DNA from 4 places in the Bradyrhizobium sp. MV1.5 genome. Region 1 is predicted to be linked to each of the others. Evidence: predicted binding sites of a transcription regulator. Region 1 holds the regulator's gene; each other region holds the start of a gene.
The links. Region 1 encodes PhoB, which activates phosphate uptake and scavenging genes when phosphate is short. Its sites were predicted from a motif close to TGTCATNNANCTGTCAT; they were not measured.

Region 1 (5,952 bases):
GTGAGGGTACCGCGGTCGAGTGGCCGGTCGGCGTCGGCGCCAAGGGCAACGAAGGCGTGTCCGGCAACATCAGCCAGACCAAGAACTCGATCGGCTACGTCGAGTACGCCTATGCCAAGCAGAACAAGCTGACCTACACCGGTCTCGTCAACAAGGCCGGCAAGCCGGTGCAGCCCACCGTCGAAGCCTTCCAGGCGGCCGCCTCCAACGCCGACTGGGCCAAGGCTCCCGGCTACTACGTCATCCTGACCGACCAGCCCGGCGAGAAGTCCTGGCCGATCACGGCGGCGACCTTCATCCTCATGCACAAGGACGCCACCGACAAGGCGGCCTCGCAGGAAGCCATCAAGTTCTTCCGCTGGGCCTTCAAGAACGGCGACAAGGCGGCTGAAGAGCTCGACTACATCCCGATGCCGGACCCGGTCGTTCAGCTGATCGAGAAGACCTGGGCTGCCGAAATCAAGAGCTAGGTTCGCGACGCTCGTGCCCCGGATGCGCTGCGCCGCATCCGGGGCACGGACCAACAAAAAACGTATAATATTTTAGTACAGGGGACCGGCGTGGCAGAGATGGCCGTTCAGAGCGATGTAATCGACGACGCCGGACCGTACGACCGCGCCAAGGCCTTGAGCGCGTTCAAGCTCGGCGACGTCACCTTCTACTGGATCACGCGGCTCTCCGCGATCTCGGTGCTTCTGATCCTCGGCGGCATCATCATTTCGCTGATCGTCGGCGCCTTCCCGGCGATGAAGGAATTCGGGGTCTCGTTCCTGTGGACGCAGCGCTGGGCGCCGTCCGCCGATCCGCCGGTGCTCGGCGCGCTCGGGCCGATGTACGGCACGCTCGTCACCTCCTTCATCGCGATGCTGATCGCCATTCCCGTGGGTCTCGGCATTGCGATCTTCCTCACCGAGCTCTGCCCGCAATGGCTGCGCCGCCCGATCGGCATGGCGATCGAGCTGCTCGCCGGCATCCCCTCGATCATCTACGGCATGTGGGGCTTCTTCGTGTTGGGTCCGTTCCTCGCCAACACGTTCCAGCCCTTCATGATCAAGATCTTCGACGGCGTGCCCGTGCTGGGCGCGATCTTCGCGGGTCCCCCGTCCTATCTCAGCCTGTTCAATGCCGCGCTGATCCTCGCCATCATGGTGCTGCCCTTCATCACCTCGATTTCGGTCGACGTGTTCAAGACGGTGCCTCCGGTCCTGAAGGAAGCCGCCTATGGCGTCGGCTGCACCACCTGGGAAGTGGTCCGCAGCGTGGTGATCCCCTACACCCGCGTCGGCGTCATCGGCGGCGTCATGCTGGCGCTGGGCCGTGCGCTCGGCGAGACCATGGCAGTGACCTTCATCATCGGTAACTCGTTCCGGATCTCCTCGTCGATCTTCGCCCCCGGCACCACGATCTCGGCGGCGATCGCATCCGAGTTCGCCGAGAGCGACGGCCTGCACCAGTCCGGCCTGATCCTGCTCGGCCTGCTGCTGTTCGTGCTGACGTTCTTCGTGCTCGCGGCGGCGCGGCTGATGCTGATGCGGCTGGAAAAGAAGGCGGGGAACTAGCGCCATGAACCCGATTTATTCACGCCGCCGCCGCAAGGACATCGTCGTCCGCGGACTCTGCATCGCCGCAACCGCCTTCGGCGTCACCTGGCTCGCGCTGATCCTGATCACGCTGCTCTACAACGGATTGGCGGGACTCAATGTCCAGCTGTTCACCGAGAACACGCCGCCACCGGGATCGAACGAGGGCGGCCTGCTCAACGCCATCGTCGGCTCGCTGATCATGACCGTGATCGGCGTCGGCATCGGCGCGCCGCTCGGAATGTTCGCCGGCACCTACCTCGCCGAATACGGCCGCAACGACAAGCTGACCTCGGTGATCCGCTTCATCAACGACATCCTGCTCTCGGCGCCCTCGATCATCATCGGCCTGTTCATCTACGGCGCGGTGGTGGTGCCGATGCGCGGCTTCTCCGCGATCGCGGGCTCGCTCGCGCTCGCGGTCATCGTGATCCCGGTGGTGCTGCGCACGACCGAGGACATGCTGCTGCTGGTGCCGAACGCGTTGCGCGAGGCGGCCTCGGCGCTCGGCCTGCCGCGTTCGCTGGTGATCAAGCGGATCGCCTATCGTGCTGCCCGATCGGGTCTCATCACCGGCGTGCTGCTCGCGACCGCTCGCGTCGCCGGTGAAACCGCGCCGTTGCTGTTCACCGCGCTGTCGAACCAGTTCTTCAGCCTCGGCCTGAACAAGACGATGGCGAACCTGCCTGTCACCATCAACAACTTCGTGCAGAGCCCCTATGCCTACTGGAAGCAGTTGGCGTGGAGCGGGGCGCTGCTCATCACCCTGACCGTTCTTGCCCTGAATATTGGCGCGCGCATCCTTGGCGCCGAGAGGACCGCAAAATGAGTGATCTTTCATTATCGTCGATGAGCGCGGCCGGGGGTCTGCCGCAGACGGCGGCGCTGCCGGAGGCGCCTCCGAAGGTGACGGTGCGCAACCTGAACTTCTATTACGGCGAGCACCATGCGCTGAAGAACATCAACCTGACGCTCGGCGCCAATCGCGTCACGGCGTTCATCGGTCCGTCGGGCTGCGGCAAGTCGACCCTGCTGCGCATCTTCAACCGGATGTACGACCTCTATCCCGGCCAGCGCGCCACCGGTCAGCTCATGCTCGACCAGACCAATATCCTCGACGGCAAGCTGGACCTCAATCTGCTGCGCGCCCGCGTCGGCATGGTGTTCCAGAAGCCGACGCCGTTCCCGATGACGATCTACGAGAACATCGCGTTCGGCATCCGTCTCTATGAGAAGATCTCGAAGTCCGAGATGGACGGCCGCGTCGAGAAGGCGCTGCGCGGCGGCGCACTGTGGAACGAGGTCAAGGACAAGCTCAACGCCTCCGGCCTGTCGCTCTCCGGCGGCCAGCAGCAGCGCCTCTGCATCGCCCGCACCGTCGCGGTGCGGCCCGAGGTGATCCTGTTCGACGAACCCTGTTCGGCGCTCGACCCGATCTCGACCGCCAAGGTCGAGGAGCTGATCCAGGAGCTGTCCGAGGATTACACGATCGCGATCGTCACCCATAACATGCAGCAGGCGGCGCGCGTCTCCGACAAGACCGCCTTCATGTATCTCGGCGAGCTGATCGAGTTCGACGATACCAGCAAGATCTTCACGTCGCCGACCGACCGGCGCACGCAGGATTACATCACCGGCCGGTTCGGCTAGGAGACGCGACATGGCTTCCGAACATACCGCAAAGGCTTTCGACACCGACCTCCAGGAACTCACCCGCCTGGTTGCGGAGATGGGCGGGATCGCCGAACGCATGATCGTCGAGTCCGTCGACGCACTGATCCGCCGCGACGTCCCGCTCGGGCAGCGCGTCGTCGCAACCGACACCGAGCTCGACGCGCTGCAGAAGCGCATCGAGGAGCGCGCGGTGCTCACCATCGCCCGCCGCCAGCCGATGGCGGTCGATCTGCGCGAGATCGTTGGTGCCATGCGCGTCGCGACCGATCTCGAGCGCATCGGCGACCTCGCCAAGAACATGGGTAAGCGCGTCGCGGCGCTGGAGACGGACTTCCATCCGCTCAAGCTGTTCCGCGGCCTCGAGCACATGACCGACCTCGTGCAGCAGCAGGTCAAGTCGGTGCTGGACGCCTATGCCGCGCATGATCTGCCAGCGGCGATGGCGGTGTGGAAGGGCGACGAGGAAGTCGACGCCATTTGCACCTCGCTGTTCCGCGAGCTCCTCACCTACATGATGGAGGATCCGCGCAACATCTCGTTCTGTATCCATTTGATGTTCTGCGCCAAGAACATCGAGCGGATCGGCGACCACGCCACCAACATCGCCGAGACCGTGTTCTACATGATCGAGGGCCAGGCGATCACCGACAAGCGGCCGAAGGGCGACATGACGACCTTCGCCAACACGGTACCGAACACTTAAGGAGCGACGACCCGATGGGCGCACGCATTATGGTGGTTGAGGACGAGGAAGCCCTGACCGAGCTTCTCCGCTACAACCTCGAAGGCGACGGCTATGACGTCGAGACGGTGATGCGCGGCGACGACGCCGACACCCGTCTCAAGGAGCACATTCCTGATCTGATCGTGCTCGACTGGATGCTGCCGGGCCTGTCAGGCATCGAATTGTGCCGGCGGCTTCGCACCCGTCCCGAGACCAAGCAGCTCCCGATCATCATGCTCACCGCGCGCGGCGAGGAGAGCGAGCGGGTGCGGGGTCTTGCGACCGGCGCCGACGATTACATCGTCAAGCCGTTCTCGGTGCCGGAGCTGCTGGCGCGCGTGAAGGGCCTGCTGCGGCGCGCAAGCCCGGAGCGGCTCGCCACCGTCCTTGCTTTTGGCGACATCGAGCTCGACCGCGACAAGCGCCGCGTGGCGCGCTCGGGCCGGCCGATCGATCTCGGTCCGACCGAATATCGCCTGCTGGAGTTCTTCCTGGAGCACCCGGGGCGGGTGTTCTCGCGCGAGCAACTGCTCGACAGCGTCTGGGGCCGCGACATCTATATCGACGAGCGCACCGTCGACGTGCATATCGGCCGCCTGCGCAAGCTGCTCAATCTCGGCCGCGAGCAGGACCCGATCCGCACCGTCCGCGGCGCCGGCTACGCGCTGGATGATCGCTTCGCGAAGGCGGAGCAGGTGTAGGGTTGCAGGCTTGTTTGCTGGCGAGCTGTCCCCGAATTCTCCGACGTCGTCCCGGACAAGCGAGCGAAGCGAGCGCCGATCCGGGACCCATAACCACCGAACGTGGTTTGGCGAAGACTCGGAGTGACCCCTTCCGCGCAACAACTGCGTGCTCGGAGTATGGGTCCTGGCTTTCGCCAGGACGACACTCCAATTGAACTGTCTTCGCGCGACGACTTGCCGTGATTAGCGCGGACCCGGCTTCACCGGTGCGCGGCGCCGATCCGACGCCGGCTGGTACGCGACGCGCGAGTGCTGGGCGCAATAGGGCAGGCCGGACAGCGCCCTTCCACCGCAGAAGAAGAAGTCCGGGCTGGAGGGATCGCCGACCGGCCAGTGGCAGGTCGCCTCGTTCAATTCCAGCAGCGACAGCCGCTGGCTCATTGGCACCACGTTGTCGTAGGTGACCGGATCCGGCTCCGCCTCGACCTCAAACGCCTGCGCCAGCGCGGTGTTGCCGCGCGAGATCGGGCGGCTCACCCGCATCATGTGCTGCGCGGGGCGCGCCTTGCGCGGCCGGGGCGCTGCCGATGATGGGCTCTTGGCGCGGCCCGAAAGGCCGAGCCTGTGCACTTTGCCGATCACGGCATTGCGGGTCACATTGCCGAGCTCCGCCGCGATCTGGCTGGCCGAAAGTCCGGCCTCCCAGAGCTTTTTCAGCTGCTCGACGCGATCATCGGACCAGGTCAAAACCGTCATTGCACCCTTTCCCTCGCTGCGCGCCAGCCATCCTGGGGCCTCGCAGCGAATGCCTAAGCCTTCAAAAACCCGTGCCGCCAGAATCCCTTAAGGCTCGCCGGGCGCGTCTTGAACGCCCGAACGTTTACGCCGGTACATAAGGACTTAAAGATCAGAACCACTGCACGAGATGTCGTATCTGACAATCCAAACGCTACAATATGGCGTGACTCCCGCGCAAGAGTCCGCCGACTCGCTTCCACATGTTCCGTGGCTAAATCCCGCAAAATCGGCACCGCAAGACTACGGATTCAGCGTTTCGCGAGGCTTTCCGGGCGGCATTGACACCCGTTTCACCAGGCCTAAGATAGTCGTGCGTGCCGCCCTCAAGAGGCGGCACGTTTCGTTTTCCGGGCCGGTCGATGGTGCGTTGCGCAATGCACGCTCACGCCGTCCGCAACATTCAAGTGACCGTCATGACTAACAGCGCAGCGCCGCATTTGCTCCCCGTTTTCGCCAGGTCCGACCTCGGTTTCGAGCGTGGCGAAGGCTGCTG
Region 2 (5,952 bases), on a different contig from region 1:
ATAGCACCGACAATCTTCCATCCCTGCGTCGCGCGATCGGCATTGCCGCCGATGCGCGCGGCGGGTACATCTGTGACGCTGCGCGAGCGTCGCGGCAGATGTACGAGATATCAGGGATGGAGAGTTCGATGCCGGTCACGCCTCAACACAAGGCCCAGCGCCCCTATCGCGGCGTGTTCCCGGTCGCACCCACCATCTTCGACGAGCGCGGCGAGCTCGACCTCGACGGCCAGCGCCGCTGTATCGATTTCATGATCGATGCCGGCTCGAACGGTCTGTGCATTCTCGCCAATTTCTCCGAGCAGTTCGTGCTCACCGATGCCGAGCGCGAGACCGTGATGCATGCGGTGCTGGAGCATGTCGCGGGCCGGGTTCCCGTGATCGTCACGACCACGCATTTCAGCTCGGCCGTCTGCGCCGCGCGGAGCCAGCAGGCAGAGGCGGCCGGTGCCGCCATGGTCATGGTCATGCCGCCCTATCACGGCGCTACCTTCCGCGTGCCCGAGAAAGGCGTCGTCGAATTCTTCAAGGTGCTGTCGGGCGCGATCAATATTCCGATCATGATCCAGGATGCGCCTGTCGCCGGCACGCCGCTATCGGTCGAGCTGCTCGCGCGGCTGGCGCGCGACTTCTCCAACATCCGCTATTTCAAGATCGAGGTGCCGGGCGCGGCTGCAAAGCTGCGCAGCCTGATCGAGGCCGGCGGCAGCGATATCGAGGGTCCCTGGGACGGCGAGGAAGCGATTACGCTGCTCGCCGATCTCGATGCCGGCGCCACCGGCGCGATGACCGGCGGCGGCTATCCCGACGGCATCCGCCAGATCGTCGATCCCTATTTCGCTGGCAAGCGTGAAGAGGCCAAAGCCGCCTACGAACGCTGGCTGCCGCTGATCAACTACGAAAACCGCCAATGCGGCCTGATCGCCTGCAAGGCGATGATGCAGGCCGGCGGCGTGATCAAGTCGGACACGGTACGGCATCCGCTGCAGCCGCTGCACCCGGCGACTCGGGCAGGGCTGCTGGAGCTCGCGAAAGAACGGGATGCGCTGGCTTTGCGGTGGGGGAAGTAAGGAGCTGTCTGCCCGGCGGTCGCGATATAACTCCGCCGTCGTCCTGGACAAGCGCAGCGAAGCGGAGCGCAGATCCAGGACCCATTACCCCAGGATGTCGTTTGGCGGATACTCGGGGCTTCGGGCTCGTACCACGACGGCTCCCTTGGGTAATGGGTCCTGGCTTTCGCCAGGACGACGCCGGGAATGTGCAGCGGTGTCGGCTATCTCGCCAGCACCCACTCGTCCATAATACGAAACCTTGCCCCCGCATCATCCTGCTTGAACAACGCAATGCGATCGACCACCAGCGTCTCCAGCCTGAGCGCTGCGAACCGCGCGCGCAGCATCTCCAGAATCGGGCCGCGGCGCTCCGCGTCCAGCCGCCCCGTCAGCGTCATGTGGAAACGGAATTCCTCCATCACGTAGGGGTAGCCCCAGCGATCGAGATAGTCGCGCTGCCGCTCGCTGAGCTTCTCGGGCCTGCGACGCGCGCGATCATCCGCCGTCAGGGCGGTGCGAAAGCCGTCGAACGCGCGGACGCAATCGGCGGCGAGCTCTTGAAGCGCACCGACCGGCTCAGCCGGAATGATCGCGATGAAGCCGCTGATGGCATCGACGATAGGGCGGATCACCGGGATCTTCCGCGCCTCGCCAGCGAAGGTCGCGCAGGCCGCCAAAAGCTCCGCTTCGGTCTTGCCCGGCGCGAGCGCCATTGGCGCCTTCAGCGTGCCGTGAAAACCGTATTTGCGAGGATCTGCGGTGATGTCGCGCCAGTCCGGCGCGAGATGCGATGCCTCGGCGGGAAAGGGCAGCTCGTTGCCGGTATAGGCATCGTATCCGAGCAACTCCGCGCCGAAGCGGGAGAGGGCGCTGTCGCTGCCTGCGGCAAAATAGATCGCGTAGCGGGGGAAATTTGTCATCGTTCGAGCATAGCGGGTTTATGCCGCGACGACAGCTTCGCGCGGGGTAGCTGCCATGCCAAGCAACCGTGTCGCGTCGGTGAGATGTACGAGCTTGCCGCCTGATATCACGGCGATCAACCGCGGCCGCAGCGGCACGCTGTCGTCGACCAGCAGAATGTCCGCGCGTCGGCCTTCCGCGAGCACGCCGCGATCTGCAAGACCCGTCGCGCGCGCGGGCGCGGCGGAGACCAGGCTCCAGGCCTCGGTCAGCGGCAGCACGCCATCGGCGGCGAGGCGGAACGCAGCGAGCAGCTGCGCGGGATAGTAGTAGTCCGAGGCCAGCACCGAGCAGAGCCCTTTGGCGATCATGTCGGATGCCTTTGTCCAGCCGGTGTGGCTGCCGCCGCGCACGACATTCGGCGCGCCGTAGACGATGGCGTCTCCGTGGCTTGCTGCCGCCCGCGCCGTCTCCTCGTTGATCGGAAACTCAGCGATCGCCACGCCCATCGCGCGAAAGCCCTCGCGCACCGCCGGCGTCGCATCGTCATGCGAGAGCATCCGAACCTCGGCGGCGCGGGCCGCCGCAGCCAGCCGTGACACGGAAGCCGGGACCTCGCTGGCGCGCGAAAGCACGTGTCCGACCAGCCGATCGAATTCTTCGCCCGACAGGCCGGTACGCTCCACCATGCGGTTGCGCTTGCGGGGCTTGGCCATGTCCCCCACCGTTCCGTCCATGTGGTCGTTGAAGGCGAACAGGTCGACGCGGCCCTCGCTGAGCCACTGGCTGATCTCGGTTTCGGCGTCGAGATTGTAGGTCTCGTGGCGCAGGTGAAAGCGGGTGTCGGCGGCGAATTGCGGACGCTGCCGTTCGATCGCCTCCATCAGGCCGCGCGCATTGTCAGCGCTGCGCAGGCCCGGCTCCCACGAACAGGTCGTGGCGTGAAACACCGTGGTGATGCCGTTGCTGATGGCCTGGCGGTCGCTGTCGGCCAGCGCCACGTCGATCGGGAAGTCGACCCCGGCGCGCGGCATCATCTGCCGCTCGAAGGCATCGCCATGCAGATCGACGATGCCCGGCAGCACCAGCAGCTCGCGCGCGTCGATCGCCAGCGGTGCCCGGCTGCGCGATGCATCGATCTCGGTGATGTCCTGGCCGGACAGGGCAAGAGAGGTTTCGACCAGCTCGGAGCCGATCAGGGTCCGGCCGCCCTCAAGGAAAATGTCTGTCACGCGACCGCGCTTGATTTGCTGCCAACAGAATTGTTGAGAGAATTGTTGAGAGAACGTCCTCGTGCTTCATATGTCGCGAGGAAATCTTCAATCCCGAGCTTGCGGAAATCGGGCAGTGCTGCACGCAACTTGTCGTGATCCCAGTCCCACCAGGCGAGGCTGGCGAGCCGCCCGGCGATGTCTTCCGAAAAGCGGCGGCGCACGATGCGCGCCGGATTGCCGGCAACGATGGTGTAGGCCGGCACGTCCTTGGTGACGATGGCGCCGGCCGCGATCACCGCGCCGGTGCCGATGTTGCGGCCCGGCAGCACGATCGCGCCATGGCCGATCCAGACGTCATGGCCGATATGGACGTGATGCTGGCGCCGCCAGTCGAAGAATTCCGTGTCGTCGCTTTCGCCTTCGAAATAGGCGCTCGAACGATAGGTGAAGTGCGCCTGCGTGGCGCGGTGCATCGGGTGATTGCCCGGATTGATCCGCGTCATCGCCGCGATCGAGCAGAATTTTCCGATGGTGGTGTAGGTGATCTGGGCGTCGTTCACGACATAGGAGTAATCGCCCATCGTCACTTCGTGCAGGATTGTGCGCGCGCCGACCTCGGTATAGGCCCCAAGCCTGGCGTCGTGCAGCTTCGCCGAGGGATCGACAGTCGGCTGGACCGAAAGAGCTTTGGCGGCCATGTTGCATCCGAACGAGAGGGCGGGCGTTTCTCTTCGAGCGGCTTGATGACAATGTCATGACGACGCGATGACAGGGCAAGAACAGTGGATGACGTGTGTAGGATCGCCGCACCGCAATGTCCGTGTCACACAAGTGTCAAGCGCCGGCGTTAGCGGTGGATCCCAGCTACTCTGGAGCCCTGCATGCTGGTGGTTGAAGGTCTGACGTGTCGCTTCGGCGTGAAGGCCGCGGTGGACGGTGCCTCGTTTCAAGTCTCTCCCGGCGGCTTTGTCGGCGTGATCGGACGGTCCGGCGCCGGCAAGTCGACCCTGCTGCGGACCATCAACCATCTTGCGGCCCCTTCGCAGGGCCGCATCCTGTTCGACGGCCTCGACGTCACCGCGCTGCGCGGCAAGGAGCTGCGGCAGTGGCGGGCGCGCTCGGCGATGATCTTTCAGCAGTTCAATCTGGTCGGTCGGCTCGATGTCCTCACCAACGTCCTGATGGGACGGCTTGCGACGATGCCGGCCTGGCGCTCGCTGACGCAAACCTGGCCCGAGCAGGACAAGGCGCTGGCGATGTCCGCGCTCGAGCAGTTCGACATCGCCCCGCTCGCGGCCCAGCGCGCCGACCAGCTCTCCGGCGGCCAGCAGCAGCGCGTGGCGATCGCCCGCGCGCTGGTGCAGCAGCCCGACATCATCCTCGCCGACGAGCCGATCGCCTCGCTCGATCCGCGCAACACCAAGATCGTGATGGATGCGCTGCTGCGCATCAACAAGCACTTCGGCATCACCGTGCTCTGCAATCTGCATTCGCTCGACCTGGCGCGCGGCTATTGCGACCGCCTGATCGGCATGGCGCAGGGGCGTGTGGTGTTCGACGGCGCGCCGGCCGAGTTGACCGAGCACGTTGCGCGCGAGCTTTACGACCTCGAAGCCACCGATGTCATGGGTGGTGCACCTGTGCCGGCGCCCGAGGGCATCCCGGCGCTTGGAACGGCCGCGGCCGCCTGAGTGGCGCCGCATCGATAGTTACCAGTTTTGCGTCAACCGACCCCAACCGATGAAGAGGGTATCATGATCACTCGCAGATTGATTCTTGCCGGCGCCGCCGCGCTCGCGTTCACGACGTCAGCCTCCGCCGAGGACTGGAAGGCCAAATATCCCGAACTGACCTTCGCGGTCGTCCCGGCCGAAAACGCCTCCGGGGTCACCGAGCGCTGGGCGCCCTTCGTGAGCTATCTCTCCAAGGAGCTCGGCGTGAAGGTCACGCTGCGGATCGCCAACGACTACGCCGCGGTGATCGAAGGCCAGCGCGCCGGCAACATCCACATCGCCAGCTACGGCTCGGCGTCGTTCGCCCGCGCCCGCCTGACCGGCGTCAAGACCGACGCCTTCGCCAACGATATCAACGCGGACGGCTCGACCGGCTACTACTCGGTGTTCTTCGTCAAGGCGAACAGTCCCTACAAGAGCGTCGATCAGCTCAAGGGCAAGAACCTCGGCCTGGTCGACCCGAATTCGACCTCCGGCAACAACGTGCCGCGCTTCGAGCTCGACAAGATGGGCATCGCGGACGCCGACAGCTATTTCGGCAAGGTCGTTTTCACCGGCAGCCACGAGAACGCGATCCTGGCGCTGGCACAGGGCACGGTCGACGTTGCCGCCAACCAGTGGACCAGCGACGACGATTCCACGCTGGCGCAGATGCTGACCAAGCACATGCTGAAGAACGCCGACGGCTCGGCGATGAAGAAGGACGATTTCCGCATCATCCACAAGTCGGCGCCGATCATCAACGGCCCCTATGCCTACAATTCCGATCTGCCGGAAGACGCCAAAGCTGCGATCGCAAAGGCGTTCTTCGATGCGCCGGCCAAGGACAAGGCCGCCTTCGACCGTCTCTCCGACGGCCAGAAGAAGGGCTTTCACCCCGCCACCACCAAGGATTGGGATGGCACGATCGAACTGATCAAGTTCGTCGATGCGCTGCGTAAGAAGAAGGCGTCCTGATCTCGGGGCGATTTCACTGGAGCCGGGTCGATGGACCCGGCTCTTTCTCTTTTGATCGACCACTTCCCTGATAAGATGACAGTCGCGGTTTCTATC
Region 3 (5,952 bases), on a different contig from region 1:
CAGGCCGCCGAATCCGCCGATTTCGGCGTCGGCGCCGGGCCGTGCGGTGGCGCGCACCATCGGCTTGATCAGGTCGACCAAGCGGTTGCCCGCGTCGATATCGACGCCTGAATCGGCGTAAGTGAGGCCGTTTTTGCGGTCGGTCATGCCCGATTTCCAGTGGGTTTGCGGCTGGTTACGTCGAATTCCGGGGACGCGCAATGGCTCGCATGGCGCGCCGCCGTATACTATGTAGAGATATCAACCGGTTCAGCCTCCAAAGGGCCGAATTCGAGGTCAGGCCGGGTGCCGGGAAGCGCCGTGTGAGTATACCGAACATCATTACTTTGGGCCGCATCATGCTGGTCCCGATCATCGTCTGGGCCATCGTGTCGAGCCAAATGGAGGTGGCGTTCGCCGTCTTCCTGATCGCCGGTATCAGCGACGCGGTCGACGGCTTCCTTGCCAAGCGCTTCAACATGACGAGCGAGCTCGGCGCGTTGCTCGACCCGCTCGCCGACAAGGCGCTGCTGGTCTCGATCTACATGGCGCTGGGCATCTGGGGCGCGATTCCGCGCTGGATCGTCATCCTGGTGGTCTCGCGCGACATCATGATCGTCGCTGCCGTGATCATATCGTGGCTGTTCGACCGGCCTGTGGAGATGAAGCCCTCGAAGGTATCCAAGCTCAACACTGTGGCCCAGGTGGCGTTCGCGGCGCTGGTGCTGGCCGCCCTCGCCTTCGGCTTCAAACCCGGTCCGTATGATATAATCCTGATGGGCCTCGTCACGGTCTTCACGCTCTCCTCCGTGTCGCTCTATCTTGTCGAATGGTTGCGGCACATGAGCACGATCGAGGCCAAGTGAGTTGGGAAGCAGCCCCGTAAAAGGCCAACTCCCGCTCGATTAAGTCGCATCTCGTCAAACGAAGCCGGCACGCCGGCACGGAGCAAAGCAAGCGTGCCAGGCCGCGTTCATCCCCGACAATTGGCGTTTTCGCTTCCGCATGCGGAGAGCCTGAGCCGGGACAATTTCCTCGAAGGCCCCGTCAACGCCGCCGGTCTAGCCCTCATCGACGCCTGGCCGGAATGGCCGAGCCGGATCATGTGGCTGGCCGGCCCGGAAGGAAGCGGCAAGAGCCATCTCGCCGCGATCTGGGCAGAGGCTTCAGGCGCCCGCTCGACCACGGCCAATGGGCTGACCGCCGAAGCCGTCCCGGCTGCGCTCGTCACCGGCGCGCTGGTGGTCGAGGATCCCAAGGCCGGGGAATTCGACGAGCGCGCCCTGTTCCATCTGATGAATCTGGCCCGCGAGGACGGCGCCTACGTCCTCTTCACCGGACGCGAGGCGCCCGCTTCTCTCGAGATCGAACTCGCCGACCTGCGCTCGCGGCTCCGCGCCGTCCCCGTTGTCTCGCTGCTGCCGCCTGACGACCAGCTCTTCCGCGGCCTGATCGTCAAATTCTGCGCCGACCGCCAGCTCGCGGTGGACGAGAGCGTGGTCAGCTACCTCGCCACTCGCCTGGAGCGGTCCTCGGCCGCCGCACGACGGGCTGTGGACCTGCTGGACAGCGAGGCCCTGCGCCTCGGCCGCCCCGTCACCCGGGCCCTGGCGGCCGAGCTGCTTCGGGATGTCTGACCAAGGCGGCTTGACGCGGCCGGGCGGCGGAACATCAATGTCATCGAAACGTCATCGCTCTAACACATGCTCCCGCGGGTTTTGCGGCTAAGTCGCAAATTGGGGCGAACTGGATGGATCGACTTCTGATGGACTCTGCGCAAGCTGTTGAAGTTAAAGAGAAAGCCCCGGAAGCCGAAGGCCCGCCGGCGATCGCGTCGAACCCCGAGCGGTTCATCAATCGCGAGCTCTCCTGGCTGCACTTCAACCGCCGCGTCCTGGAGGAATCGGTCAATCCCAGCCACCCCATGCTGGAGCGGGTACGATTCCTGTCGATTTCAGCGAATAACCTCGACGAGTTCTTCATGGTCCGCGTCGCCGGCATCAAGGCCCAGGTGCGCGAGGGCATTGCCGAGCGCAGCCCCGACGGTCTGACACCATCCGAGCAGCTCGCGCTCATCAACCGGACCGTCTCGCAGCTTGCCTCCGACCAGCAGGCGATCTGGCGCGACCTGCGCGGCACGCTCGCCGACGAGGGCATCGTGCTGGTCGAGGGCAAGGAGGTCACCAAGGCGGAACGAACCTGGATCGAGGACTACTTCCTCAGCAACGTGTTCCCGCTGCTGACGCCGCTTGCGATCGACCCGGCCCACCCCTTCCCGTTCATTCCGAGCCTCGGCTTCACCATCGCGCTCCAGCTCACGCGCGCCGCCGACGGCAAGCAGATGAACGCGCTGATCCGCATGCCCGGCAAGATCGACCGCTTCATCCGCCTGCCGGCTGACGGCAAGGTCGTCCGGCTGATCTCGCTGGAGCAGGCCACTGCGCTATTCATCAACCGCCTGTTTCCCGGCTACAATCTTCACGGCCAGGGCGCCTTCCGTGTCATCCGCGACTCCGAACTCGAAATCGAGGAAGAGGCCGAGGATCTCGTCCGCTTGTTCGAGACCGCGCTGAAGCGCCGCCGCCGCGGCTCGGTGATCCGGCTCGAGATCGATGCCAAGATGCCGGAGCAGCTGCGCAGCTTCGTACAACACGCGCTGTCGACCGCCGACGACGAGGTGTTCCTGGTCGATGGCGTGCTCGCCATGAACGAGCTCTCGCAACTCACCCGCCTCGACCGGCCCGACCTGGAATTCACCCCTTACGTGCCCCGCCATCCCGAGCGCGTACGCGAGCAAGGCGGCGACATCTTCGCTGCGATCCGGCAGAAGGATCTCGTCGTTCATCACCCCTACGAATCCTTCGACGTCGTGGTGCAGTTTCTCCAGCAGGCGACGCGCGACCCCGACGTCGTCGCCATCAAGCAGACGCTCTACCGCACCTCGAGCAACTCGCCGATCGTGCGCGCGCTCGTGGAAGCCGCCGAAGCCGGCAAATCCGTCACCGCGCTGATCGAGCTGAAGGCGCGATTCGACGAAGAGGCCAACATTCGCTGGGCGCGCGACCTCGAGCGCGCCGGCGTGCAGGTCGTCTATGGCTTCCTTGAACTGAAGACCCACGCGAAATTGTCGATGGTGGTGCGCCGTGAAGGCGGCAGCCTCACGACCTACGTCCACACCGGCACCGGCAATTATCATCCGGTGACAGCGCGCATCTACACCGACCTCTCCTACTTCACCTCGGACCCGACCATCGGCCGCGACGCTGCCCGCGTGTTCAACTTCATCACCGGCTATGCCGCGCCGAGCGATCTGGAAAAGATGGCGGTCTCGCCGCTGACCTTGCGCAAGCGCATCATCGAGCACATCCAGGGCGAGACCGCGCATGCGCGGCACGGCCGGCCCGGTGCGGTCTGGATGAAGATGAACGCGCTGGTCGACCCCGACATCATCGACGCGCTCTACGAGGCCTCACAGGCCGGCGTGCAGGTCGAGCTCGTGGTGCGCGGTATCTGCTGCCTGCGGCCCGGCATTCCCGGGCTGTCGGAGAACATTCGCGTCAAGTCGATCATCGGACGCTTCCTGGAGCACGGCCGAATCTACTGCTTCGGCATGGGCCAGGGCCTGCCGAGCGCGAAAGCGGCTGTGTATATCTCCTCGGCCGACATGATGCCGCGCAACCTCGACCGCCGCGTCGAGGTGCTGTGTCCGCTGCAAAATCCCACGGTGCATCAGCAGGTTCTCGAACAGATCATGGTCGCGAATCTCAAGGACAATGAACAGAGCTGGCAATTGTTGCCGGACGGGTCTTCAACGCGTATGAAGACCGCGAAGGGCGAGGAGCCTTTCAACGTCCACAACTACTTCATGACAAATCCGAGTCTGTCTGGCCGTGGTAAGTCGCTCAAGGAATCCTCGCCGCGCCGCCTCACGCGCCGTAATGAACGTCATCAATCCTGATCCGGGATCGTCGACGTGAAGCGGCCGCGCAAGCGCGGCTCGAGCGTCGCGGTCATCGACATCGGCTCCAACTCGGTCCGGCTCGTCGTCTACGAGGGACTGACGCGGAGCCTCATTCCGATCTTCAACGAGAAGACGCTGTGCGGCCTCGGGCGCGAGGTGCAGAGCACGGGACTGCTTGCGCCCGACGCCGTCGACAAGGCGCTGACCTCGCTCAAACGCTTCCGTGCGTTGTGCCGGGTGATGCAGGTCGGACGGGTGTTTGCGATTGCGACCGCCGCCTGCCGCGACGCCTCCAACGGCCCCGACTTCATCGCCAAAGCCGAGCGCATCTGCGCGGTGAAAATCGAGATCCTGTCGGGCCCGCGCGAGGCGCGGCTGTCGGCGCTTGGCGTGATCTCCGGCATCCATCATCCCGACGGCATCGTCGGTGACCTCGGCGGCGGCTCGCTCGAACTGATCGACGTGCGCAAAAACACTGTGCGCAGCGGCGTGACGCTGCCGCTCGGCGGGCTCGCGCTGCAGGACCTCGCGCATAAATCCCTGAAACGCGCCGACCGCATTGTGCGCGAAGCGCTCGACGGGGTGCCGCAGCTCAAGGCAGGGAGCGGCCGCAGCTTCTACGCTGTCGGCGGCACCTGGCGCGCGCTTGCGCGCATCCACATCATCCAGAGCGGCTATCCGCTCCAGGTGATGCATGGCTATTCGATTTCGGCTGCCGAGGCACTCGATTTCTCACGTCGTCTCCGCCGGCTTGCGGCCGCCGGCATGCTCGCCGACATCGAGATCGTCGCCGATGCCCGGCGTCCGCTCCTCACCTATGCGGCGCTGGTGCTCGAGCACATCATCCGGGTGGCGAAGCCGAAGACCATCGTGTTCTCGACCTTCGGCGTGCGCGAGGGCCTGTTGCACGAGAAGCTGCCGGACTCCGAACGCAACAAGGACGGACTGATCTGCGCGGCCGAGGAGCTTAACCAGCTGCTGTCGCGTTCGGCAAGGCACGCGCGCGAGCTGATCGCCTGGACCGATCGCCTCGCGCGCGTGGTGAAGCTGCGCGAGACCGAGGAGGACCGCCGCCTGCGCCACGCCGCGTGCCTGCTGTCCGACATCGGCTGGCGCGTGCATCCCGACCATCGCGGCGAGCAGACGCTGAGCCTCGTCGTCAACGGCAATTTCGGCGCGATCACCCACACCGAGCGCGCCTTCGTCGGCCTGTCCGTGTTCTATCGCTATGCGGGGCTCAGCGAGGAGAACCAGCCGCCGGTCGCCATGCAGGAGCTGCTGACGCCGGCGCAGCTCGAACGCGCCCGCCTGCTGGGCGCGGCCTTCCGCGTCGCGCATCTGATCTCGGCGGCTCGTCCGGGCGTCTTGCCCGCGACGCACTTCCGCAGCGTGGGCCGCAAGCTGTTGCTGGTGTTCGAGCACCGCCTCGGCGATCTCGTCGCGGATCGCGTCGGCAGCCGCTTCCGCGCACTCGCCCGCCTGATCAACCGCGCCGGCTCGATCGTGCGGCGGTGACAAACAGAAGCGGCGCGCAAGGCAACGCTGCCTGGGCCAACGGGCGCTCAATGAACAGGCTGGTAAAGCCACGAAGCGGAACATTCTATCGGAGCGGCTGTTCCCAGCCACGGCGCCCCTCCTATGCGGGCGATCCGGGTTTTTGACCAGGAGCAGCCATTCGATCGCGGCTGCCCTCCGGCGTGACGATGGCTTTCAGTCCGCCGAGCTCCGAGTCCGTGAGAACAAGCTGCCAACGATAGGCACTGAGCACGTCCTGAACGATGGCGAGGCCAAGGCCGGTACCCTCGCCGCGCTCGTCCAGCCTTGCACCGCGTTCGAGCACGCGGCCGCGTTCGGCGGACGCGATGCCCGGGCCGTCGTCCTCGACCGTGATCGCCGGATTCGCGGTGGCATCCGCGCCGATGCGCACTTGGCTCTTGGCGTGACGGGCGGCATTTTCCAGGAGATTGCCCAGCACCTCGGCCAGATCAGTGCGATCGAGCGGCACGCTCGGC
Region 4 (5,952 bases), on a different contig from region 1:
TGCGCCTTGCGCCAGGCGGCGAGGCGGTCGGACAAGGCCGGATCGGACAAGGCCAGCACGGCAGCCGCCAGCAGCGCCGCATTGATGGCACCGGCCTTGCCGATGGCGAGGGTGCCGACCGGGATGCCTGCGGGCATCTGGACGATCGAATAGAGCGAATCGATACCCTTGAGCGTCCTGGATTCAATGGGGACGCCGAACACGGGCAGTTCCGTCAGCGCCGCCGCCATTCCGGGCAGGTGGGCTGCGCCACCCGCGCCGGCGATGATGACCTTGTAGCCAGCCGTCTTGGCGCCTTTGGCGAACGTAAACAGCCGGTCGGGGGTGCGGTGTGCCGAAACGATGCGGGTATCGGCGGCAACGCCGAGTCCTGCGAGCGTATCGGCGGCATGCCGCATCGTGTCCCAGTCCGACTGGCTTCCCATGATGATGGCGATCGGCGCGGTCATGACGTGAATTGTGCTCGAAAAACAGGAAGATAGGCCAGATTAGCGGTTCCGGCCGGTGGCTCGCAAGGCGGTGGCAAGGAGAAGGGAATGCACTATCCTGTCTTGGTGAATCCCCGCAAGCCTTCATTGAGCAGGATGCCCATGAAGAAACCAAAAAGGGCGAGCGCTGCGAAGGCCAAAAAGGGCCCGAAAACCAGCGCCGGTCGATCCAAAGTTGCTCTCAAGCGTCGGGCCAAGAGGCCGCCCGAGAGTCCCGCTAAGCGTCCGGCGCGGCGTCCGACCGGACCGCCGCGGCGCGAAGCGTCTGCCGATGACGGCGCCAAGCCGGCCGTTAAGGCGGCTATCAAGCCGGCCATCAACGCGACCATCCGCGAGCTCCGGAGCAAGCTCAAGGGGGCGCTGCGGCGGGTCGCGGAGCTGGAGGCTGCCGCCGACACCGACTTCTTGCTGGAAATTCCGAACCGGCGCGGCTTCGAACGCGAGCTCGCACGCGCCGTCGCCTACATGAAGCGCTACCGTGCCAGCGGCGCGCTGATCGTGCTCGACGTCGATCGGCTGAAGCCGATCAACGATTCCTTCGGCCATGCGGCCGGCGACGAGGTGCTGAAGGCGATTGCCACCACGCTGACGCGGCAGATCCGCGCCTCCGACGTGGTCGGCCGGCTCGGGGGCGACGAGTTCGCGCTGCTGCTCTGGAATCTCAGCGAGACCGACGCCAAGGCGAAGGCCGCAGCCTTCGAGCAGGCTATCGACGAATTGTCCTTTGTCTTTCGAGGCCAGCACGTGAGCGCGGGCGCTTCCGCCGGCGTTGCCCTGCTTGGGGTGCAGTCCGACGCCGCGCGCGCCCTGGAGGAGGCCGATGCCGCGATGTACGTGCGCAAGGCGCACCGGCGGCACGAGCCGCGCATCAGGCTCGTCAGCAGCTAGTCAAAGCGTGCCGAGGTCTTTCGGTACGTCGCCGAAGCTGCGGAGCAGTTTGGCGTCACCGAATTCGCCGGTCATGGGATCGCCGCTGCGGCTGAACGCGACGGCGCCGATGTGGCCGGCGCCGTGCGACATAATCTCGGCGCGCCGTAGCGCGGCCGCCGCGCTCTGGCATTCCTCGGCCGCACCTGCGACCGGCGATCCGTCCTCGTCGGTCAGGAAGGGTAATGCAACGTAATAAGTGACATCGGACATGGTCGGCTCCGATAGCTGACAGCTCAGGCGGCGCTGCTCTTGCTCCGCATCTTGCTGCGCGAGGTCTCCGGAATGCACCCGGCGGAAACCGCCGCCTGCAATTCCTCCAGCTCGGCCTCCAGATATTCATTGGCCATGATCAGCGCCTTGATGGTGCTGCGCAGATTGCCGTCGCACATCGCGATCGCCTGATCGCAGGCTTGTTCATAATGGCTGTTGTCGAGAAGGGCGGTTGCCGACATCTGCGTGTTCCTTGGACGGTTTCCCCGGGGGCTTGGGTGCTCAAATGTTCTTATTTTGTTCCTTTCGAGTCAAGCGGATTTACGTGCCGGGGGGGCCGCCAAGTTCTACCTGTGGATCAGGCGATGATGTCGGGCGTGATCTGGTCTTCGATGAACGCGATACGGTCACGCAACAACAGCTTGCGTTTCTTCAACCGCTGCAACCGCAACAGGTCGGGGGCGGGCGATTGATGCAGTGCATCGATCGCCACATCGAGATCTCGGTGTTCCTGGTGCAACCGGGCGAGCTCGGATTCGAGTTCGCGCGCATCTTCATTGGTCATGTCTGCGGTGGCCGAAAAACCGATAGGCGTGAGATTAAGGCTGTGGATGCCCTGTGGAAACTATCGTCCTTGCGCGCCGTGATCGCAAGCGATCTCCGGCTGTCCCGCGTCGATCTCCCGCGAGATATTTCTGCGGTCGCTCCGGCGTTGCGCAAGCGCATTGATATCACGGATTTTTCCCGCGTGGTTCCCTTACTCACGCTTCGTTACATATGTATTTTCAAAAATGACACTGCGACGACGGATACCCATCGACAGAACGAATCGGTGATGTACACTTCGTCGTCCGGTCGAATCCAAGGTTCACCCCTACCGAGGAGGTTTCGAATGACAATTCAGGCACATCTGGTTGAATTGGAACGGAAGCACAAAACTCTCGAAAACGAATTGCACGAAGCTCTCGTGCACCTTTCAACAGACGACCTGCAAATTGTTGAGTTGAAGCGCCGGAAGTTGATGGTCAAGGACCAGATCGAGCGTCTCAGGCACGGCGACACGCTCCACTAGTAACCCCGTAACAGCGTAGAGTTGATCGCACCCTTTCCGCGGGGATGGGAGCCTTTGCGCTCATCCCTGCTGCGAGGCGCCCACGTGCAAGGATTTGCGCGGCTCTAGCTTCTTGCCTGGACGCGGTTCTTTAAGCGCACCCAGAATCCCCTTCGCCTCGAAACTAGCTATTTGCGAGTTCGGCGACGTGATCCGCTATCGCGAGCGACGACGTCAATCCGGGCGACTCGATGCCGAACAGATTGATCAGGCCTTCGACGCCGTGATCGCGCGGGCCCTGCATCAAGAAATCCTGCGTGGCCACCGCCGGCGGCACGATCTTCGGGCGGATGCCCGAATAGCTCGGCATGAGCGCGCCGTCAGGCAGCGTCGGCCAGTATTTGCGGATCGCCGGATAGAAGCGCTCGGCGCGTGACGGGTCGACCTCATAGTCGATGGTCTCGATCCACTCGACGTCGGGGCCGAAACGGGCCTGCCCTGCCATGTCCAGCGTCAGATGCACTCCTAGGCCACCGGGCTCTGGCACCGGATAGATCAGGCGCGAGAACGGTGCCCTGGCATTGCAGCTGAAGTAGTTTCCCTTGGCGAGGTAGGCCGTCGGGATCCGATCCAGCGGCATGCCCTCGATGTTGCGCGCCACCGTGGTCGCCGAGAGCCCGGCGGCGTTGACGAGGAGGCTGCATTGCAGGGTCATCGGCGCTTCGCCGCCCGCCTCGATCTCGATGACGCCGGCGGTCGCCTTGGCACGGATCAGCGGGGTGTGGAACGCGAAGGCCGCGCCCGCATCCTCGGCTTCGCCGCGCAGCGAGAGCATGTAGGCGTGGCTGTCGATGATGCCGGTCGACGGCGACAGCAGCGCGGCGTCGCAGGCGAGCGCCGGCTCCAGCGCACGTGCCGCATCGCCCGCGAGCAGCTGGATGTCGAGCACGCCGTTGGCCTCGGCATGCGCCTTGATCGATTGCAGCTTCTCGGTCTCTTTCGGATTGGTCGCGACGATCAGCTTGCCGCAATTCCTGTGCGGGATGCCGCGCTCGGAACAGTAACGGTAGAGCGCGGGCTTGCCGTCGACGCACATGCGCGCCATCCAGCTTCCGGCGCGATAGTAGATGCCGGCATGGATCACCTCGCTGTTGCGCGAGGAGGTGATGGTGCCGATGGCCTCGGCTTGCTCGAGCACGATCACCTCGCGCCCGGCTTGCGCCAGCTTTCGAGCCACCGCGAGCCCGATCACGCCGGCTCCGATGACGACGCAATCGACCCTATCCATGGTTGTGCAGGACGTCCGCTCGAAGCGACGATGGCCTCACGCCTGGGGAGGGCGGCGCGGGGGCGTTTTCCGTTAAGGAAGAATTTATCATGTCAGGGCAATTGCCGTATTTGATGCCACATTTTTCCGTTGCGCGTACAGGCGTTTACCCGATCCAAACCCGCGAGACCAGACAATCCGACGTTGAAATCGCGGGTGGCTGATGGCTGAGAAGAACTGGCACGCGGGCAGCGCGCTTCCGATTGCGGTGCAGGCCGTCGTGTGCTTGGCCGCAGCGGTGGCGCCTGCGCGCGCCTTTGCCCTCTCCGACAGCTTCACTCCTCCGAGCTATCTCGGCGAGCTCAATCCCGACGTGATCTGGGAAGCCCTGATCGCGGGCGTCGTGATCTGCTCGTTCCTCGTCGCGATCGCGCTGTGGATCCATTCCTCGCTGCGCCGGACCAGGCGTCTGCAGCTGCGGCGCAATGCCTTTGTCTCCTCCGCCATGAACAATCTCAACCAGGGCGTGGTGATGACGGATGCACAGCGGCGCATCATCTTCTGCAACGATCGCTATCTCGATATCTACGGCTTGATGCGGTCGGACATCTGGGCGGGCATGACCGGCCACGACATCCTCGAGCTGCGGCGCCAGCGAGGGGTGCTCGGTGCTTCCGACGATGAGTTCTACGAGAAGGCGGCAAGCCCGAATGGCCTGATCACCGAACTGCCGGACGGGCGGGCCATCCTGGTGAAGTATTTCGTGCTGCCCAACGGCGGCTCGGTGGCGACGCATCTGGACGTCACCGAGCAGCGCAAGCTATCGCGGCAGCTCGCCTCCACCAAGCAGTTCCTGGAAACATTGCTGGACCACGTGCCGGCCTGCGTGGCCGCGAAGAACATCGAGGATGGTCGCTACATCTTCGCCAATAGCGCCTATGAGCGCTTCTGGGGATTTTCGCGGGACCAGGTTGTCGGCAAGAACGCGCGCGAGCTGTTCGGGCCGAAATCGGCGGCCAGCATCGAGGCGACCGATCGGGCGGCGCTGATCGCGCCCGCCGGCCAGTACCGCAACGAATTCGAGGTCGAGCGCGGCGCGACCCAGCGCATGGTGGCCTCGATCCGGATCGTGGTCCGCAACGAGAGCAACAAGCCTGAATTCCTGCTGGTGGTTTTCGAGGACATTACCGACCGCCGCTCGCTGTCGCAGGAGCTGGAGAGCACGAAGAAGTTCCTGGAGCTCGTGGTCGATAACATCCCGGTGGCGCTGATCGTCGAGCAGGTCAAGGACGGCCGCTACCTGCTCGCCAACCGCAGCGCTGAGACGATCCTCAACCGCAGGCGCGAGGAAGCCACGGGCCTGACCGCGTCCGACATTTTCAATCCCAAGGAAGCCAAGCTGATCATCGCGCGCGACGAAGCCGCGATCAAGAAGCGTGGGATGATCACCGAAGAGCACCCGATCTCCACCAAGGACGGGCTGCGGCTGTTCCTCACCCGCCGCGCCACCGTGCTGAGCGACACCGGGGAGCCGCAATATCTGATCAAGACCCACGAGGACGTCACCGATCGCCGGCAGACCGAGTCGCGCATGGCGCACATGGCCTATCACGACGGCCTCACCGATTTGCCGAACCGTGCCGCTTTCCTGCAGGCGTTGACCCAGATGATCGAGGCCTGCGAGGGCACCGGCGAGGAGTTCGCGGTTCTGTGCGTCGATCTCGACGGACTCAAGGAGGTCAACGACGTCTTCGGTCATGCGCACGGCGACAAGCTCCTGGTCGAGGTGGCCCAGCGGCTCCAGGACTCCGCGCGCGGCGGCGTGGTGGCGCGCCTGTCCGGCGACGAGTTCGGCCTGATCATCGACGGCAAACAGCCGGACGCAGGTCTCGCCCTGGCGCAGCAGATCGGTGCTGCGATCGCCAAGGAATTCCAGATCGAGGGCCGCCCGGTCCGCGCCGGCGTCACCACCGGCATGTCGATCTTCCCGCACAACGGCGCCGACG

Region 2: a site for PhoB is predicted at 3,910-3,926, ahead of phnC (phosphonate ABC transporter ATP-binding protein). Genes of this name have one in related genera too.
Region 3: a site for PhoB is predicted at 1,655-1,671, ahead of AC0L2J_RS02575 (RNA degradosome polyphosphate kinase). Genes of this name have one in related genera too.
Region 4: a site for PhoB is predicted at 2,420-2,436, ahead of AC0L2J_RS26070 (YdcH family protein). Genes of this name have one in related genera too.

The regions. Positions count from the first base shown of each region.
Region 1 is NZ_JBVVPL010000026.1:52,704-58,655, reverse strand. It holds gene pstS (phosphate ABC transporter substrate-binding protein PstS) at 1-470, shown strand, start outside; gene pstC (phosphate ABC transporter permease subunit PstC) at 570-1,559, shown strand; gene pstA (phosphate ABC transporter permease PstA) at 1,564-2,409, shown strand; gene pstB (phosphate ABC transporter ATP-binding protein PstB) at 2,406-3,230, shown strand; gene phoU (phosphate signaling complex protein PhoU) at 3,241-3,957, shown strand; gene phoB (phosphate regulon transcriptional regulator PhoB) at 3,972-4,679, shown strand; gene AC0L2J_RS23015 (GcrA family cell cycle regulator) at 4,905-5,417, opposite strand; gene AC0L2J_RS23010 (aspartate aminotransferase family protein) at 5,873-5,952, shown strand, end outside.
Region 2 is NZ_JBVVPL010000040.1:47,559-53,510, forward strand. It holds gene AC0L2J_RS28335 (methyl-accepting chemotaxis protein) at 1-4, shown strand, start outside; gene AC0L2J_RS28340 (dihydrodipicolinate synthase family protein) at 129-1,070, shown strand; gene AC0L2J_RS28345 (DUF1045 domain-containing protein) at 1,274-1,972, opposite strand; gene AC0L2J_RS28350 (alpha-D-ribose 1-methylphosphonate 5-triphosphate diphosphatase) at 1,991-3,184, opposite strand; gene AC0L2J_RS28355 (transferase hexapeptide repeat family protein) at 3,181-3,864, opposite strand; gene phnC (phosphonate ABC transporter ATP-binding protein) at 4,048-4,857, shown strand; gene phnD (phosphonate ABC transporter substrate-binding protein) at 4,921-5,856, shown strand; gene phnE (phosphonate ABC transporter, permease protein PhnE) at 5,932-5,952, shown strand, end outside.
Region 3 is NZ_JBVVPL010000002.1:106,092-112,043, forward strand. It holds gene purM (phosphoribosylformylglycinamidine cyclo-ligase) at 1-147, opposite strand, end outside; gene AC0L2J_RS02565 (CDP-alcohol phosphatidyltransferase family protein) at 303-845, shown strand; gene AC0L2J_RS02570 (P-loop NTPase family protein) at 939-1,616, shown strand; gene AC0L2J_RS02575 (RNA degradosome polyphosphate kinase) at 1,745-3,937, shown strand; gene ppx (exopolyphosphatase) at 3,953-5,455, shown strand; gene AC0L2J_RS02585 (sensor histidine kinase) at 5,577-5,952, opposite strand, start outside.
Region 4 is NZ_JBVVPL010000033.1:17,856-23,807, reverse strand. It holds gene purE (5-(carboxyamino)imidazole ribonucleotide mutase) at 1-449, opposite strand, end outside; gene AC0L2J_RS26090 (GGDEF domain-containing protein) at 591-1,376, shown strand; gene AC0L2J_RS26085 (hypothetical protein) at 1,377-1,628, opposite strand; gene AC0L2J_RS26080 (hypothetical protein) at 1,652-1,870, opposite strand; gene AC0L2J_RS26075 (YdcH family protein) at 1,987-2,193, opposite strand; gene AC0L2J_RS26070 (YdcH family protein) at 2,521-2,700, shown strand; gene AC0L2J_RS26065 (NAD(P)/FAD-dependent oxidoreductase) at 2,864-3,967, opposite strand; gene AC0L2J_RS26060 (sensor domain-containing protein) at 4,170-5,952, shown strand, end outside.